DNA from 2 places in the Pseudomonas putida genome. Region 2 is predicted to be linked to the other one. Evidence: predicted binding sites of a transcription regulator. Region 2 holds the regulator's gene; the other holds the start of a gene.
What was found. The regulator sigma-54, encoded in region 2, starts transcription at its own class of promoters, with help from an activator protein. The targets are predictions, from matches to a motif close to ANTGGCATNNANNTTGCTNT.

Region 1 (7,232 bases), 2.9 Mb from region 2:
GAAGCCGACTGCCGCGATGCAGATGGCAGCCACGCTGTACATGCCGAGCAGCGTGCGGATGCCGCCGAAACGGTCGGCCAGGGCGCCACCCAGCGGGCGCATCAGGCTGCCGGCGAACACGCAGGCGGCGGTGTAGTAGCCAGCGGTAACCGGGCTCAGGGCGTACTGGTCGCTGAAGTAGCCGGGCAGGGCGCTGGCCAGGCCGATGAAGCCGCCGAAGGTGACGCTGTAGAAGAACATGAACCACCAGCTGTCACGGTCGCCCAGGGCTTTGAGGTAGTCGGCTGCCGCCTTGGGCTTGGGCCGTTGCGGAGCATTGCGGGCAAGCAGGGCGAACAGCACCAGGGTCAGCAGCAGCGGGAGCACGGCAAAGCCGAACACATTGTTCCAGCCAAACCCGGCGGCCAGCACCGGGGCCAGCAGGGCGGCGAACACGGTGCCGGAGTTGCCCGCACCTGCGATGCCCATGGCCTTGCCCTGATGCTGCGGCGGGTACCACTGCGACGCGAGCGGCAACGACACGGCGAACGAGGCACCGGCAACACCGAGGAATACACCCAGCAGCAGGGCCTGCTCATAGGTGTGCACGCCCAGGTACCAGGCGCCGGCCAGGGCGACGATGACGATTACCTGGCCGATCAGGCCAGCGGTCTTCGGCGACAGGCGATCGACCAGCACACCCATGACGAAGCGCAGCACTGCACCGGCAAGGATCGGCGTAGCCACCATCAGCCCCCGCTGCTGGGCGCTCAGTTGCAGGTCAGCGGCGATCTGCACCGCCAGCGGGCCAAGCAGGTACCAGACCATGAAGCTCAGGTCGAAATACAGGAACGCGGCGAACAGCGTGGGCACATGCCCGGATTTCCAGAAGCTGGTACTCATCGAACACCTCACTCGGCAATGCAACGGAAACGAAAAAGACGCCGCTACCCGGTCCACTGGCGTGGAGGGGAGAGCGACGTCTTTGTCGGGAGTTTTATGAGGCAACCGCCGTTGGCTACCGGTGAAATATCTTCAGCAAGAGCTGGGCCAACTCTGGTCTGGTGAGGCGGCCTCAGCCCAGCATTTCATGCATGGCGATGATCTGCTCGGCCACCTGGATCAGCTTCTGCTGGCGGCTCATGGCCTGCCGACGCATCAGGGTGTAGGCCTGCTCCTCGTTGCAGTCTTTCATCTTCATCAGCAACCCCTTGGCCTGCTCGATGCGCTTGCGCTCGGCCAGTTGCTGGTCGCGGGCCAACAGCTGGGCCTTGAGCGCCTGGTCGCTCTCGAAGCGCGCCATGGCGACATCGAGAATGGGCTGCAGCCGCGCCGCATGGATGCCTTCGACGATGTAGGCGCTGACCCCGGCCTGGATCGCCTGGCGCATTACCGCCGGGTCATGCTCGTCGGTGAACAGCACGATGGGCCGTGGCTGGTCGCGACTGACCAGCACCACCTGCTCCATCACGTCACGGTCGGGTGAGTCGGTATCGATCAGCACCACGTCCGGGCGCACCGTTTCGACGCAGGCCGGCAGGTCGATGGTCAGGTCTGGCGCCTCGATCACTTCGAATCCGGCTTCGCGCAGTGCGGCCTTGAGGCGGCCAACCTTCTTCTGGGTGTCGTCGATCAGCAGGATGCGCAGCATGGTGATGGCCCTCACAGACCGACTCGGGCATCGGGCGCATGGCCCAGGGCGTGCAGGCGGAAGCTGCGGGCGTAGGCATACGGATCGGTGCCGTCCCAGCGCGTGCCGTCGATCAGCAGGCTGCTGCGCATGGCTGACTCGGGGCAGGGCACGCCGAGTGCGTCAGCGGCCTCGCGGTACAGCGCCAGTTGCTGCACCTGGCGAGCAACGCCGAGGTAGTCGGGATCGTCACGCAGCAGGCCCCAGCGGCGGAACTGGGTCATGAACCACATGCCGTCCGACAGGTAAGGCAGGTTGACACGGCCATGGTCGAACAGGCGCAAGGCGTGCCGGTCGCGCCAGGCGTTACCCAGGCCGTCCTGATAGTCGCCCAGCAGGCGCGGCTCGACGTTTTCGATCGGTGTGTCGAGGTAGGCGCTACCACTGAGCAGTTGCGCGGTGCTGCGCAGGTTCTCCTGGCTCTGTTCGATGAACCGGCTGGCAGCAAGTACTGCCTTGACCAGTGCGCGTGCGCTATTGGGGTTGTGCTCGACGAAGGTGCGGGTGCAGGCCAGTACCTTCTCCGGGTGGTCGGGCCAGATCGACTGGCTGGTGGCCAGGGTGAAGCCCTGGCCCTGGCTGACGGCGGCAGCGGCCCAAGGCTCACCGACGCAGAAACCGTCGATGCGCCCGGCCTGGATATGCGCCGCCATCTGTGCCGGTGGCACCACCACGCTGGTAACGTCGTGCAACGGGTGGATGCCCTGGCTGGCCAACCAGTAATACAGCCACATGGCGTGGGTGCCGGTGGGGAAGGTCTGGGCGAAAGTCAGCCGTGCGCCATGCTGGTGCACCTGTTGCGCCAGTGCCTCAGGGCTGGTCACGCCCTTGCGCTGCAGGGCCGGCGACAGGTTGATGGCCTGGGCATTCTGGTTCAGCCCCATAAGCACTGCCAGGTCGCTGGCCGGTACACCACCGATGCCCAGGTGTACGGCGTAGACCAGGCCGTAGAGGCAATGGGCGGCGTCCAGCTCGCCGCTGGCCAGCTTGTCGCGCAGGCCGGCCCAGGAGCCCTGGCGTTTGAGGTTGAGGGTCAGGCCGTGTTGCTGGGCGAAGCCCTGGGTGGCGGCGACCACCACCGAGGCGCAATCGGTCAGGGCCATGTAGCCGATGTTGAGGCTGGGTTTTTCCGGTGCGTCGCTGCCGTTTACCCAGGCTAGAGGTGCTGTATTCACGAAGGTCCTCGGTCGAACTGAACAGGCTGTAGGCAAGGGAAGTAGCAACCCATGTGCCAAGCCCCTGTCATGCCGGGCGCGCGCTGGCTATAATCGCTGCCTCACTCACCCCGAGCCTTGCCCGCCCATGTATACCCTGGCCCGCCAGCTGCTGTTCAAGCTTTCCCCGGAAACCTCCCATGACCTGTCCCTGGACCTGATCGGCGCCGGTGGCCGGCTTGGGCTCAATGGCGTGTTGTGCAAGCAGCCGGCCGCGTTGCCGGTGACCGTGATGGGCTTGAACTTCGCCAACCCGGTGGGGCTGGCGGCGGGCCTGGACAAGAACGGCGCGGCCATCGACGGCTTTGCCCAGCTGGGCTTCGGCTTCGTCGAGATCGGCACCGTGACCCCGCGTCCGCAGCCGGGCAACCCCAAGCCACGGTTGTTCCGCCTGCCGCAGGCAACGGCGATCATCAACCGCATGGGCTTCAACAACCTGGGTGTCGATCACCTGCTCGAGCGCGTGCGTGCTTCGCGCTACGACGGTGTGTTGGGCATCAACATCGGCAAGAACTTCGATACCCCGGTCGAGCGTGCGGTCGACGATTACCTGATCTGCCTTAACAAGGTCTATCGCGAAGCCAGCTATATCACCGTCAACGTCAGCTCGCCGAACACCCCGGGCCTGCGCAGCCTGCAGTTCGGCGACTCGCTCAGGCAGCTGCTCGATGCCCTGGCCGAACGCCGTGAGCAGTTGGCCGCCGAACAGGGCAAGCGTGTGCCGCTGGCGATCAAGATCGCGCCGGACATGAGCGACGAGGAAACCGCGCTGGTGGCCTCGGCGCTGATGGAGTCGGGAATGGACGCGGTGATTGCCACCAACACCACCTTGGGCCGCGAGGGTGTCGAAGGGCTGGAGCATGGTGGCGAGGCCGGCGGCCTGTCGGGCGCGCCAGTGCTGGAGAAGAGCACCCATATCGTCAAGGTGCTGGCGGGCGAGCTGGGTGGCAAGCTGCCGATCATCGCCGCCGGTGGCATTACCGAAGGCCGTCATGCGGCAGAGAAGATCGCCGCAGGGGCGAGCCTGGTGCAGATCTACTCGGGCTTCATCTACAAGGGGCCGTCACTGATTCGCGAAGCGGTGGATGCGATCGCGGCAATGCCCAAGGCCTGAAGGCGGGCATAAAAAAGGGCCCCGTCAAGGGGCCCCTGGGCCGAAGCCCGCCGCCCGGATAGGGCGCGCATGGTAACTCGAATTCAGTGTCCTCGTTCAGCCAACGGCGTGATTTTCGTTGAGTCTATGGATGCCAGCGGTGCCAGTCATTCCGTCCCAGTTATCACCGCGACCTTCGCGCCAGCCGTTGATCCAGGCTTGGCGAACTGAAGGAAGAGTAAAGGGGCAAAGTTCGCGGGATTTGCCGGTGACCCCGTATTGGTAGCCACGTGAATATGCTCTTTCCAACGGATCACGCTTAAGTCTTCTCATAGGGTGTTGCCCTCACTTGTTGACTGTAATGTCCCGTCGGCCTCTCCGAGGCCGGGCAGAGTCTTTCTGCCGGTTTTGCGCTCGCTGCCGGCGTGGCGAGCTGAAAGTGCCGCCTCGTTGCGAAGTGGCCTGAGACCAGTTCTATCGAATGCAGGTCACCGTGTGAATGATCGATTTGTCATAAGCACGTAACCTTTCCAAGGGTGAGGGGATAAGTAAATAAATGCGACTCAACCTTGTTTGACGTTGAGCCCGCTGTGATCAGGGTTTGCTGAACCTTGACGTCATTTCGCCAGCGTTGCGGCAGGATGACAGAAATATTCGGTAATGCGACGAAGGGTCACACCGGTCCCGGAGTCGACGGAAATTATTGGTACTGCCTGATGATCTAAGCTGTTTTTGCCACCTGGCGAACAGCGGATCGATCAGGCGGCCCGGCCCCTCGGCTGCGCTGATGCAGCGGGGAAGGCCACTCGGACGCTTGCTGGAAGGGCGTTCGGGCAAACATCGGCCAGGCGATGCGTCGCCTCGTCACTTACATAGCCCAAGGCGCTGGAATACTCATGTCGGACCGTTTCGAACTCTATCTCACCTGCCCCAAAGGCCTGGAAGGCCTGCTTGCCGAAGAGGCCCGAGGCCTCGGCCTCGATGATGTGCGTGAGCACACCTCGGCCATTCGCGGCGCCGCCGACATGGAAACCGCCTATCGCCTGTGCCTCTGGTCGCGCCTGGCCAACCGCGTGTTGCTGGTGCTCAAGCGCTTCCCGATGAAGAACGCCGACGATCTCTACGATGGCGTGCATGCCGTCGACTGGGCTGACCACCTGGCGGCCGACGGTACCCTGGCAGTGGAATTCAGCGGCCATGGCTCGGGCATCGACAACACCCATTTCGGTGCGCTGAAGGTCAAGGACGCGATCGTCGACAAGCTGCGCAACCGTGAGGGCCTGCGCCCGTCGGTGGAAAAGGTCGACCCGGATGTGCGCGTGCACCTGCGCCTGGACCGTGGCGAGGCGATCCTGTCGCTCGACCTGTCCGGCCACAGCCTGCACCAGCGTGGTTACCGCCTGCAGCAAGGCGCCGCGCCGCTGAAGGAAAACCTCGCGGCTGCGGTGCTGATCCGTGCCGGCTGGCCACGCATTGCCGCCGAAGGCGGCGCCCTGGCCGACCCGATGTGCGGTGTCGGTACCTTCCTGGTGGAGGCGGCGATGATCGCCGCCGATATCGCGCCCAACCTCAAGCGTGAACGCTGGGGCTTCAGTGCCTGGCTCGGCCATGTGCCGGCGACCTGGCGCAAGGTCCACGAAGAAGGCCTGGCCCGCGCGCAAGCCGGCCTGGCCAAGCCGCCACTGTGGATTCGCGGTTATGAAGCCGACCCGCGGCTGATCCAGCCGGGGCGCAACAACGTCGAGCGTGCAGGCCTTGGCGACTGGGTGAAGATCTACCAGGGCGAAGTCAGCACCTTCGAGCCACGCCCGGACCAGAACCAGAAAGGCCTGGTCATCAGCAACCCACCGTACGGCGAGCGCCTGGGCGACGAGGCCAGCCTGTTGTACCTCTACCAGAACTTTGGCGAACGCCTGCGCCAGGCCTGCATGGGCTGGGAGGCGGCGGTGTTCACCGGCGCACCGGAGCTGGGCAAGCGCATGGGCCTGCGCAGCCACAAGCAATATGCCTTCTGGAACGGTGCGTTGCCATGCAGGCTGCTGCTGTTCAAGGTCCAGCCTGATCAGTTCGTTACCGGCGAGCGCCGCGAGGCCCAGACTGACAATGGCGAGGTCCGCCGCCCTGCGGCGGTTGCCAGCGAGCCGGCACGCCTGTCGGAAGGCGCACAGATGTTCGCCAACCGCCTGCAGAAGAACCTCAAGCAGCTCGGCAAGTGGGCCCGTCGTGAGCAGGTCGACTGCTACCGCCTGTATGATGCCGACATGCCTGAGTATGCCTTGGCAGTCGACCTCTACCAGGATTGGGTGCACGTGCAGGAATACGCAGCCCCCCGCTCGATCGACCCGGACAAGGCCCAGGCACGCCTGCTCGATGCCCTGGCGGCGATCCCCCAGGCACTGAACATCGACCCACAGCGTGTGGTGCTCAAGCGTCGCGAGCGCCAGAGCGGCACTCGCCAGTACGAGCGCCAGGCTACCGAAGGTCGCTTCCAGGAAGTGAACGAGGGCGGCGTCAAGCTGTTGGTCAACCTCACCGACTACCTCGACACCGGGCTGTTCCTCGACCACCGCCCGATGCGCATGCGCATCCAGCGCGAGGCCAACGGCAAGCGCTTCCTCAACCTGTTCTGCTACACCGCCACGGCCACCGTGCACGCGGCCAAGGGCGGTGCACGCAGCACCACCAGCGTCGACCTGTCGAAAACCTATCTGGACTGGGCGCGGCGCAACCTGTCGCTGAACGGTTTCTCCGAGCGTAACCGCCTGGAGCAGGGCGATGTCATGGCCTGGCTGGAAGCCAACCGCGACAGCTATGACCTGATCTTCATCGACCCGCCGACCTTCTCCAACTCCAAACGCATGGAAGGGGTGTTCGACGTCCAGCGCGACCATGTGCAACTGCTCGACCTGGCCATGGCTCGCCTGGCACCGGGTGGCGTGCTGTATTTCTCCAACAACTTCCGCAAGTTCCAGCTCGACGAGCATGTGAGCACGCGCTATGCGGTGGAAGAAATCAGCGCCCAGACCCTGGACCCGGACTTCGCCCGCAACAACCGCATTCACCGCGCCTGGCGCCTGCAATTGCGTTAATTCGACGAGGCGCATTGCGTGCCTAATGGCCAATAGCTATAACTCAGCACAGGGCCAGAGAATTCGCAGGACGCTGACGTGATGAGATCGATCTATGTCGAAGTGGGGCGTGCGTGCGAAGGTGCTGGGCCTGTGCCGAGAGGCGATGGCTGGCTGGGCGGTGGCGC
Region 2 (7,232 bases):
ATGGGCATCGGTGGCCGCCTCTGGCACCAGCAGGACGAACAGCAGATCCACCGGGGCGCCATCGATGGCGTCGTAGTCGATCGGCGCGTCCAGATGCAACAGTGCACTTACCGGGGCAGAGCAGCCTTCAAGTCGGCAGTGGGGAATGGCAATGCCATTGCCAAAGCCGGTCGAGCCCAGTTTTTCGCGAGCGATGAGCTTTTCGAAGACGTCTTGCATCGCAAGCTCGGGTACTTGCTCGGCAATCAGGTTGGCGACCTTTTCCAGGGCGCGCTTCTTGCTGCCGCCCGGCACGTTCACCAGGGAACGGCCGGGGGTCAGGATGGTTTCAAGTCGGATCATGGATGAGAGGGATCAGCGGGCGGCTGCACCTTGCAGCAAGCTTTGCTGTTTTTCCTTGTGTTTTTTCAGTTGGCGGTCGAGCTTGTCGGCCAAGGCGTCGATCGCTGCATACATGTCTTCGTGTTCCGCGTTGGCAACCACTTCACCGCCGGGAATCTGCAGGGTCGCCTCGACCTTCTGCTGCAGCTTCTCGACTTTCATGATGACCTGCACGTTGGTGATCTTGTCGAAGTGACTCTCCACGCGAGCGAGCTTTTCAAGCACATAATCGCGCAGTGGCTGGGTGACTTCTACATGCTGTCCACTGATATTGACTTGCATACAGCTTCTCCTTTGTTGCCCGTGCATAAAGAGGCAGGTCTTGCACCTGCCCCACAAACGCTGTGGCACATCCGGGGGCTACATCAGTCGCTTGCGCTCGCTCGACGGTGCGATGCCGAGGGACTCGCGGTACTTGGCGACGGTGCGACGGGCTACCTGGATGCCTTGTGCCTCCAGTAAACCAGCGATCTTGCTGTCACTCAATGGCTTTTTCTGATTTTCCGCGGCAACCAGTTTCTTGATGATCGCGCGGATCGCCGTAGACGAGCATTCTCCGCCTTCGGCAGTGCTGACGTGGCTGGAGAAAAAGTATTTCAGTTCGTAGATGCCACGCGGGGTGTGCATGTATTTCTGCGTAGTCACCCGCGAAATGGTCGACTCATGCATGCCCACCGCTTCGGCGATGTCATGCAGGACCAGCGGCTTCATCGCTTCGTCGCCGTGGTCGAGGAAGCCGCGCTGATGCTCGACGATCTGCGTGGCGACCTTCATCAGCGTTTCGTTGCGGCTTTGCAGGCTCTTGATGAACCAGCGTGCCTCTTGCAACTGGTTGCGCATGAAGGTGTTGTCGGCGCTGGTATCGGCGCGGCGAACGAAGCCGGCATACTGCGGGTTGACCCGCAGGCGCGGGATCGCCTCCTGGTTAAGCTCGACCAGCCAGCGGTCGCTGTCCTTGCGCACGATCACGTCGGGCACCACGTATTCCGGTTCGCTCGACTCGATCTGCGAACCTGGCCGCGGGTTGAGACTCTGGACCAGCTCGATCACCTGGCGCAGTTCGTCTTCCTTGAGCTTCATGCGGCGCATCAGCTGGCTGTAGTCGCGGCTGCCGAGCAGGTCGATGAAGTCGGTGACCAGGCGCTTGGCTTCGCTCATCCAGAGCGTGCTGGCAGGCAGTTGACGCAATTGCAGCAGCAGGCACTCGCCCAGGGAGCGGGCGCCGACACCGGCCGGCTCGAACTGCTGGATGCGGTGCAGCACCGCTTCTACCTCGTCGAGTTCGATGTCCAGCTCCGGGTCGAAGCCTTCGCAGATTTCTTCGAGGGAATCTTCCAGGTAGCCCTGGCCGTTGATGCTGTCGATCAGGGTGATGGCGATCAGGCGGTCGGTATCGGACATCGGGGCCAGGTTCAGCTGCCACAGCAGGTGGCTCTGCAGGCTTTCGCCGGCCGACGTGCGGGTGGTGAAGTCCCACTCGTCGTCATCGTTGCTCGGCAGGCTGCTGGCGCTGGTCTGGTAAATATCTTCCCAGGCGGTGTCGACTGGAAGCTCGTTGGGTATTCGCTCGCTCCACTCACCGTCTTCCAGGGTTTCGGCACTGGTGGTGCTTTCCTGGAAGCTGTTTTCCTGGACTTCGGCGACCGGCTTGTTTTCGGCGTTGTCCGCCATCGGGTCGCTGTTGTCGAAGTCGTCGCCGTCTTCCTGACGTTCGAGCATCGGATTGGACTCCAGCGCTTCCTGGATTTCCTGCTGGAGGTCCAGGGTGGAGAGCTGAAGTAGGCGGATGGCCTGTTGCAACTGCGGGGTCATCGTCAGTTGCTGGCCCATTTTTAGGACGAGCGATGGTTTCATGGCTGGGGCTTAATACCTTGTTCGCCGGCGCGCATGCGCCATCCACTACACGAGGGCGCCGGAGCGCCAAATTCAAGCAAGTTTTATGCCTCAAATTGTAGCGTTTGCCTAGAGCACTGTAACAACTTAAGCCCCGACAGGGCGTTAATGCCAGTGCTCCAGGCAGGTCCTGGGGATCAGAGTCGGAACTCGTGGCCCAGGTAGACCTCCTTGACCAGGTCGTTGGCCAGGATGGTCTCGGCGTCGCCTTCGGCGATCAGTCGACCGTCGTTGACGATGTAGGCGGTCTCGCAGATGTCCAGGGTTTCACGGACGTTGTGGTCGGTGATCAGTACACCGATACCCTTGGCCTTGAGGTGGTGGATGATCTGCTTGATGTCGCCCACGGAGATCGGGTCGACACCGGCAAACGGTTCGTCCAGCAGGATGAACTTCGGTGCGGTGGCCAGGGCGCGGGCAATTTCGACGCGGCGGCGTTCACCACCGGAAAGGCTCATGCCGAGGTTGTCGCGGATGTGGCTGATGTGGAATTCCTGCAGCAGGCTTTCCAGTTCCTTGCGCCGCCCTTCACGGTCGATGTCCTTGCGGGTTTCGAGAATGGCCATGATGTTGTCGGCCACCGACAGCTTGCGGAAGATCGAGGCTTCCTGCGGCAGGTAGCCGATACCGGCGCGGGCACGGCCGTGCATGGGCTGGTGACTGACATCGAGGTTGTCGATCAGTACGCGCCCCTGGTCGGCCTGGACCAGCCCCACGATCATGTAGAAGCAGGTGGTCTTGCCGGCGCCGTTGGGGCCGAGCAAGCCGACGATCTGCCCGCTGTCGATCGACAGGCTGACGTCACGCACGACTTGCCGCCCCTTGTAGCTCTTGGCCAGGTGCTGGGCTTTGAGGGTTGCCATTTACTCGGCCTTCTTCTTCGGCTGGATCACCATGTCGATGCGCTGACGTGGCTGTGTCACGTTGCCACCACGTCCGGCGGTCGCAACCTGGGTCTTGGTGTTGTAGACGATCTTCTCGCCTTCGGTGGTGTTGCCTTCGTTCTCGACCTTGGCGCGGTCGGTGAGGATCACCGTGTCTTTCTGCGCCTGGTACTGGATGGTCACCGCCCAGCCTTTCATCTTGTCGGGCTTGGCCGCAGTCTGCTGCTGCTCGAAGTACGCCAGGTTGCCCACCGAGGTCACCACGTCGATGTCGCCATTGGCGGCACGGGTCATGGTCACGGTGTTGCCTTTGATCATCATCGAGCCCTGGGTGATGATCACGTCGCCGGTGTAGGTGGCCACACCCTGCTTATCGTCCAGGTGCGCGTTGTCGGCCTGGATACGAATAGGCTGGTCACGGTCGTTCGGCAGGGCGAAGGCGCTCGCGCTTCCCAGTGCTGCTGCGCTCAGGCTGAGCAAAAGGGGGAGGGTTTTAACGAGCCTCATACTGTCCTCTTACGTTAGAGAGCAAGTCGATCTTGCTTTCTTTCAAATACGCTTTCATTCCCTTGCCTGTGGTTGTGCCACCGGCGCCGTCGATTCTAACGGCTTGCTCGGTCTGCGCATATTGCTTCTGCGGGAATACGGTCATGCGCGAGCTGGTAATGATGGTATCGCGCTGTTTTTCGTCGGTGCGGGCAATCCGCACCTGGTCGATCAGTTCGACTTCGCTACCGTCAGGGTTGACCTCGGCGCGCACGGCCTGCACGTGCCACGGGTACTGAGTGCCGCGGTACATGTGCAGGTCGGGTGTGGTCACCAGTGTGACTTCGCTGGCCTTGAGGTGTTCGACCTTGTCGGCTGTCATTTCGTATTGCAGCTTGCCGTCGGGCAGGAACTGCACGCTGTGCGCGTTAATCGCATAGTAGTCGATGGCGCTTTCGTCGACCTGGACCACTGGCTTGTCGAGGAAGCTTTCAGGGCTGACATTCCAGTAGCCGACTGCCGCCAGCACCGCGGCGATTACCGCGAGCAGTGCAATGTTGCGGGCTTTCTTGCTGAACATGGGCAACCTTAAAGGTAGTTGGCGTTGGCAGCGTCCAGGGTGCCCTGGGCCTGCATGATCAGTTCGCAGAACTCGCGTGCAGCACCTTCGCCGCCGCGTGCCTGGGTTACGCCGTGGGCGTGCTGGCGAACGAACGGCGCGGCGTTGGCTACGGCAATACCCAGGCCGACCCGGCGGATCACCGGCAGGTCGGGGAGGTCGTCGCCCAGGTAGGCGACCTGGTCATAGCTTAGGCCCAGATCGGCGAGCAGGCCGTCGAGCACTACCAATTTGTCTTCGCGACCCTGGTAAAGGTGAGGAATACCGAGGTTTTTCGCCCGGCGCTCTACCACTGGGGTCTTGCGTCCGCTGATGATTGCCGTGGTTACGCCCGAGGCCATGAGCATCTTGATGCCTTGGCCATCAAGGGTGTTGAAGGTCTTGAACTCGCTGCCATCTTCGAGGAAATAAAGGCGGCCATCGGTCAGCACGCCGTCGACGTCGAAAACGGCGAGCTTGATTGCCTGGCCGCGTTGCATGAGATCTTGGGTCATCGGTTCGTTCTCCTTTACATCACACCGGCGCGCAGCAGGTCATGCATGTTCAGGGCGCCGGTCGGGCGGTCGTCCTTGTCCACGACCACCAAGGCGCTGATCTTGTGGTCTTCCATGATCTTCAGGGCCTCGGCGGCAAGCATTTCGGCGCGAGCAGTCTTGCCGTGCACAGTCATCACCTGGTCAATCAGTGTGGTGTGCACGTCGATGTTGCGGTCCAGGCTGCGGCGCAGGTCGCCGTCGGTGAAGATCCCGGCCAGCTTGCCATCGTCGTCCACGATCACGGTCATGCCCAAACCTTTGCGGGACATTTCAAGAAGCGCGTCCTTGAGCAGTGTGCCGCGCTGTACCTGGGGCAGTTCGTCACCGGCGTGCATGACATTCTCGACCTTGAGCAGCAGACGGCGGCCCAGGGCACCGCCAGGGTGCGAGAAGGCGAAGTCTTCGGCGGTGAAACCACGGGCTTCGAGCAGGGCGATGGCCAGCGCGTCACCCAGCACCAGCGCCGCAGTGGTGGAGGAGGTCGGGGCCAGGTTCAGCGGGCAGGCTTCATGGGCGACGCTGGCGTCAAGATTGACCTCGGCGGCCTGGGCCAGGGGCGAGTCCGGGTTGCCGGTCAGGCTGATCAACTGGATCCCCAGGCGCTTGATCAGCGGCAGCAGGGTAACGATCTCGGCGGTGCTGCCGGAGTTGGACAGGGCCAGAATGACGTCATCGCGGGTGATCATGCCCATGTCGCCATGGCTGGCTTCAGCCGGATGCACGAAGAACGCTGGCGTGCCGGTGCTGGCCAGGGTGGCGGCGATCTTGTTGCCGATATGCCCCGATTTGCCCATGCCGACCACCACGACCCGACCCTTGCTTGCCAGGATCAGCTCGCAGGCCTTGACGAAATTGGTGTCGATGCGGGCCACCAAGCCTTCTACGGCCTCGAGTTCCAGGCGCAGGGTGCGCTGGGCGGAGTGGATCAGCTCGCTGGATTGGCTCATGTCGAAAAGCAATGCCTGATTAAAAGGCGGCGATTATAGCCGCAATACAAGAAACCCTCATCCTTTCGATTGCCCTGGCAAATGTCATCAAAGCCTGTCGTTGGCCTGAACGACCTGTTTCCATGCCCTTGGGGGCGCAGGGTCAGCGGTGCTATAGTTCGCCGCTATTCGGCCTGCCAAGGGTGTGTGTGCCTTCACGATGAGGGCCGGCGTCCATTAGTGCGAGGCTGCACTAGCAAGGAGTCTAGATGAGTGTGGATAGCGCCTACGCGGTCGAGTTGAAGGGAGTCACCTTCAAGCGCGGTTCGCGCAGCATTTTCAGCAATGTCGACATCCGTATCCCGCGCGGCAAGGTCACCGGGATCATGGGGCCGTCGGGTTGCGGCAAGACCACGCTGCTGCGCCTGATGGGCGCGCAGCTACGCCCGTCGGGCGGTGAAGTGTGGGTGGCCGGGCAGAACCTGCCGAGCCTTTCGCGCAGCGACCTGTTCGATGCGCGCAAGCAGATGGGCGTGCTGTTCCAGAGCGGTGCGCTGTTTACCGATCTCGACGTGTTCGAGAACGTCGCATTCCCTTTGCGCGTACATACCCAGCTTTCGGACGAAATGATCCGCGACATCGTGTTGATGAAACTGCAGGCGGTTGGCCTGCGCGGTGCCATCGACCTGATGCCGGACGAGCTGTCCGGCGGCATGAAGCGCCGGGTGGCACTGGCACGGGCGATTGCCCTGGACCCGCAGATCCTGATGTACGACGAACCGTTCGTCGGCCAGGACCCGATTGCCATGGGTGTACTCGTGCGCTTGATCCGCCTGCTCAACGATGCCTTGGGTATTACCAGTATCGTGGTCTCCCACGATCTGGCCGAAACCGCCAGTATCGCCGATTACATTTATGTGGTTGGTGATGGCCAGGTGCTGGGCCAGGGTACGCCCGACGAGCTGATGGGCTCGGACAATCCGCGCATTCGCCAATTCATGAAAGGCGACCCGGACGGCCCGGTGCCATTCCATTTCCCTGCGCCTGACTACCGCGCCGATCTGCTGGGAGCGCGGTGATGCGCAGAAAATCCTTACTCGAGCGTATCCGCCTGCTTGGGCGTTCGGCGATCGACGTGCTGGCCGTGCTCGGGCGCTCGTGCCTGTTCCTGTTCCATGCGCTGATCGGCCGTGGCGGCATTGGCGGTGGTTTCCAGCTGCTGACCAAGCAGCTGTACTCGGTGGGCGTGCTGTCGCTGGCGATCATTGTCGTTTCCGGCGTGTTCATCGGCATGGTGCTGGCCCTGCAGGGTTACAGCATCCTCACCAAGTACGGTTCCGAACAGGCCGTCGGGCAGATGGTTGCCCTGACCCTGCTGCGTGAGCTTGGCCCGGTGGTCACCGCGCTGCTGTTCGCCGGCCGTGCAGGTTCCGCGCTGACCGCCGAAATCGGCAACATGAAGTCCACCGAGCAGCTGTCCAGCCTGGAAATGATCGGTGTCGACCCG

Region 1: C2H86_RS19980 (CmpA/NrtA family ABC transporter substrate-binding protein) is a predicted target of sigma-54. The motif match lies at 2,886-2,905, and genes of this name have one in related genera.

Annotation. Positions count from the first base shown of each region.
Region 1 is NZ_CP026115.2:4,381,228-4,388,459, forward strand. Features, by position in the region: gene C2H86_RS19970 (nitrate/nitrite transporter) at 1-882, opposite strand, end outside; gene C2H86_RS19975 (ANTAR domain-containing response regulator) at 1,055-1,630, opposite strand; gene C2H86_RS19980 (CmpA/NrtA family ABC transporter substrate-binding protein) at 1,642-2,844, opposite strand; gene C2H86_RS19985 (quinone-dependent dihydroorotate dehydrogenase) at 2,972-3,997, shown strand; gene rmf (ribosome modulation factor) at 4,094-4,309, opposite strand; gene rlmKL (bifunctional 23S rRNA (guanine(2069)-N(7))-methyltransferase RlmK/23S rRNA (guanine(2445)-N(2))-methyltransferase RlmL) at 4,873-7,065, shown strand; gene C2H86_RS20000 (sensor domain-containing diguanylate cyclase) at 7,160-7,232, shown strand, end outside.
Region 2 is NZ_CP026115.2:1,506,012-1,513,243, reverse strand. Features, by position in the region: gene ptsN (PTS IIA-like nitrogen regulatory protein PtsN) at 1-342, opposite strand, end outside; gene hpf (ribosome hibernation-promoting factor, HPF/YfiA family) at 355-663, opposite strand; gene C2H86_RS06975 (RNA polymerase factor sigma-54) at 742-2,235, opposite strand; gene lptB (LPS export ABC transporter ATP-binding protein) at 2,412-3,137, opposite strand; gene lptA (lipopolysaccharide transport periplasmic protein LptA) at 3,138-3,665, opposite strand; gene lptC (LPS export ABC transporter periplasmic protein LptC) at 3,652-4,224, opposite strand; gene C2H86_RS06955 (KdsC family phosphatase) at 4,233-4,757, opposite strand; gene C2H86_RS06950 (KpsF/GutQ family sugar-phosphate isomerase) at 4,772-5,746, opposite strand; gene C2H86_RS06945 (ATP-binding cassette domain-containing protein) at 5,995-6,804, shown strand; gene mlaE (lipid asymmetry maintenance ABC transporter permease subunit MlaE) at 6,804-7,232, shown strand, end outside.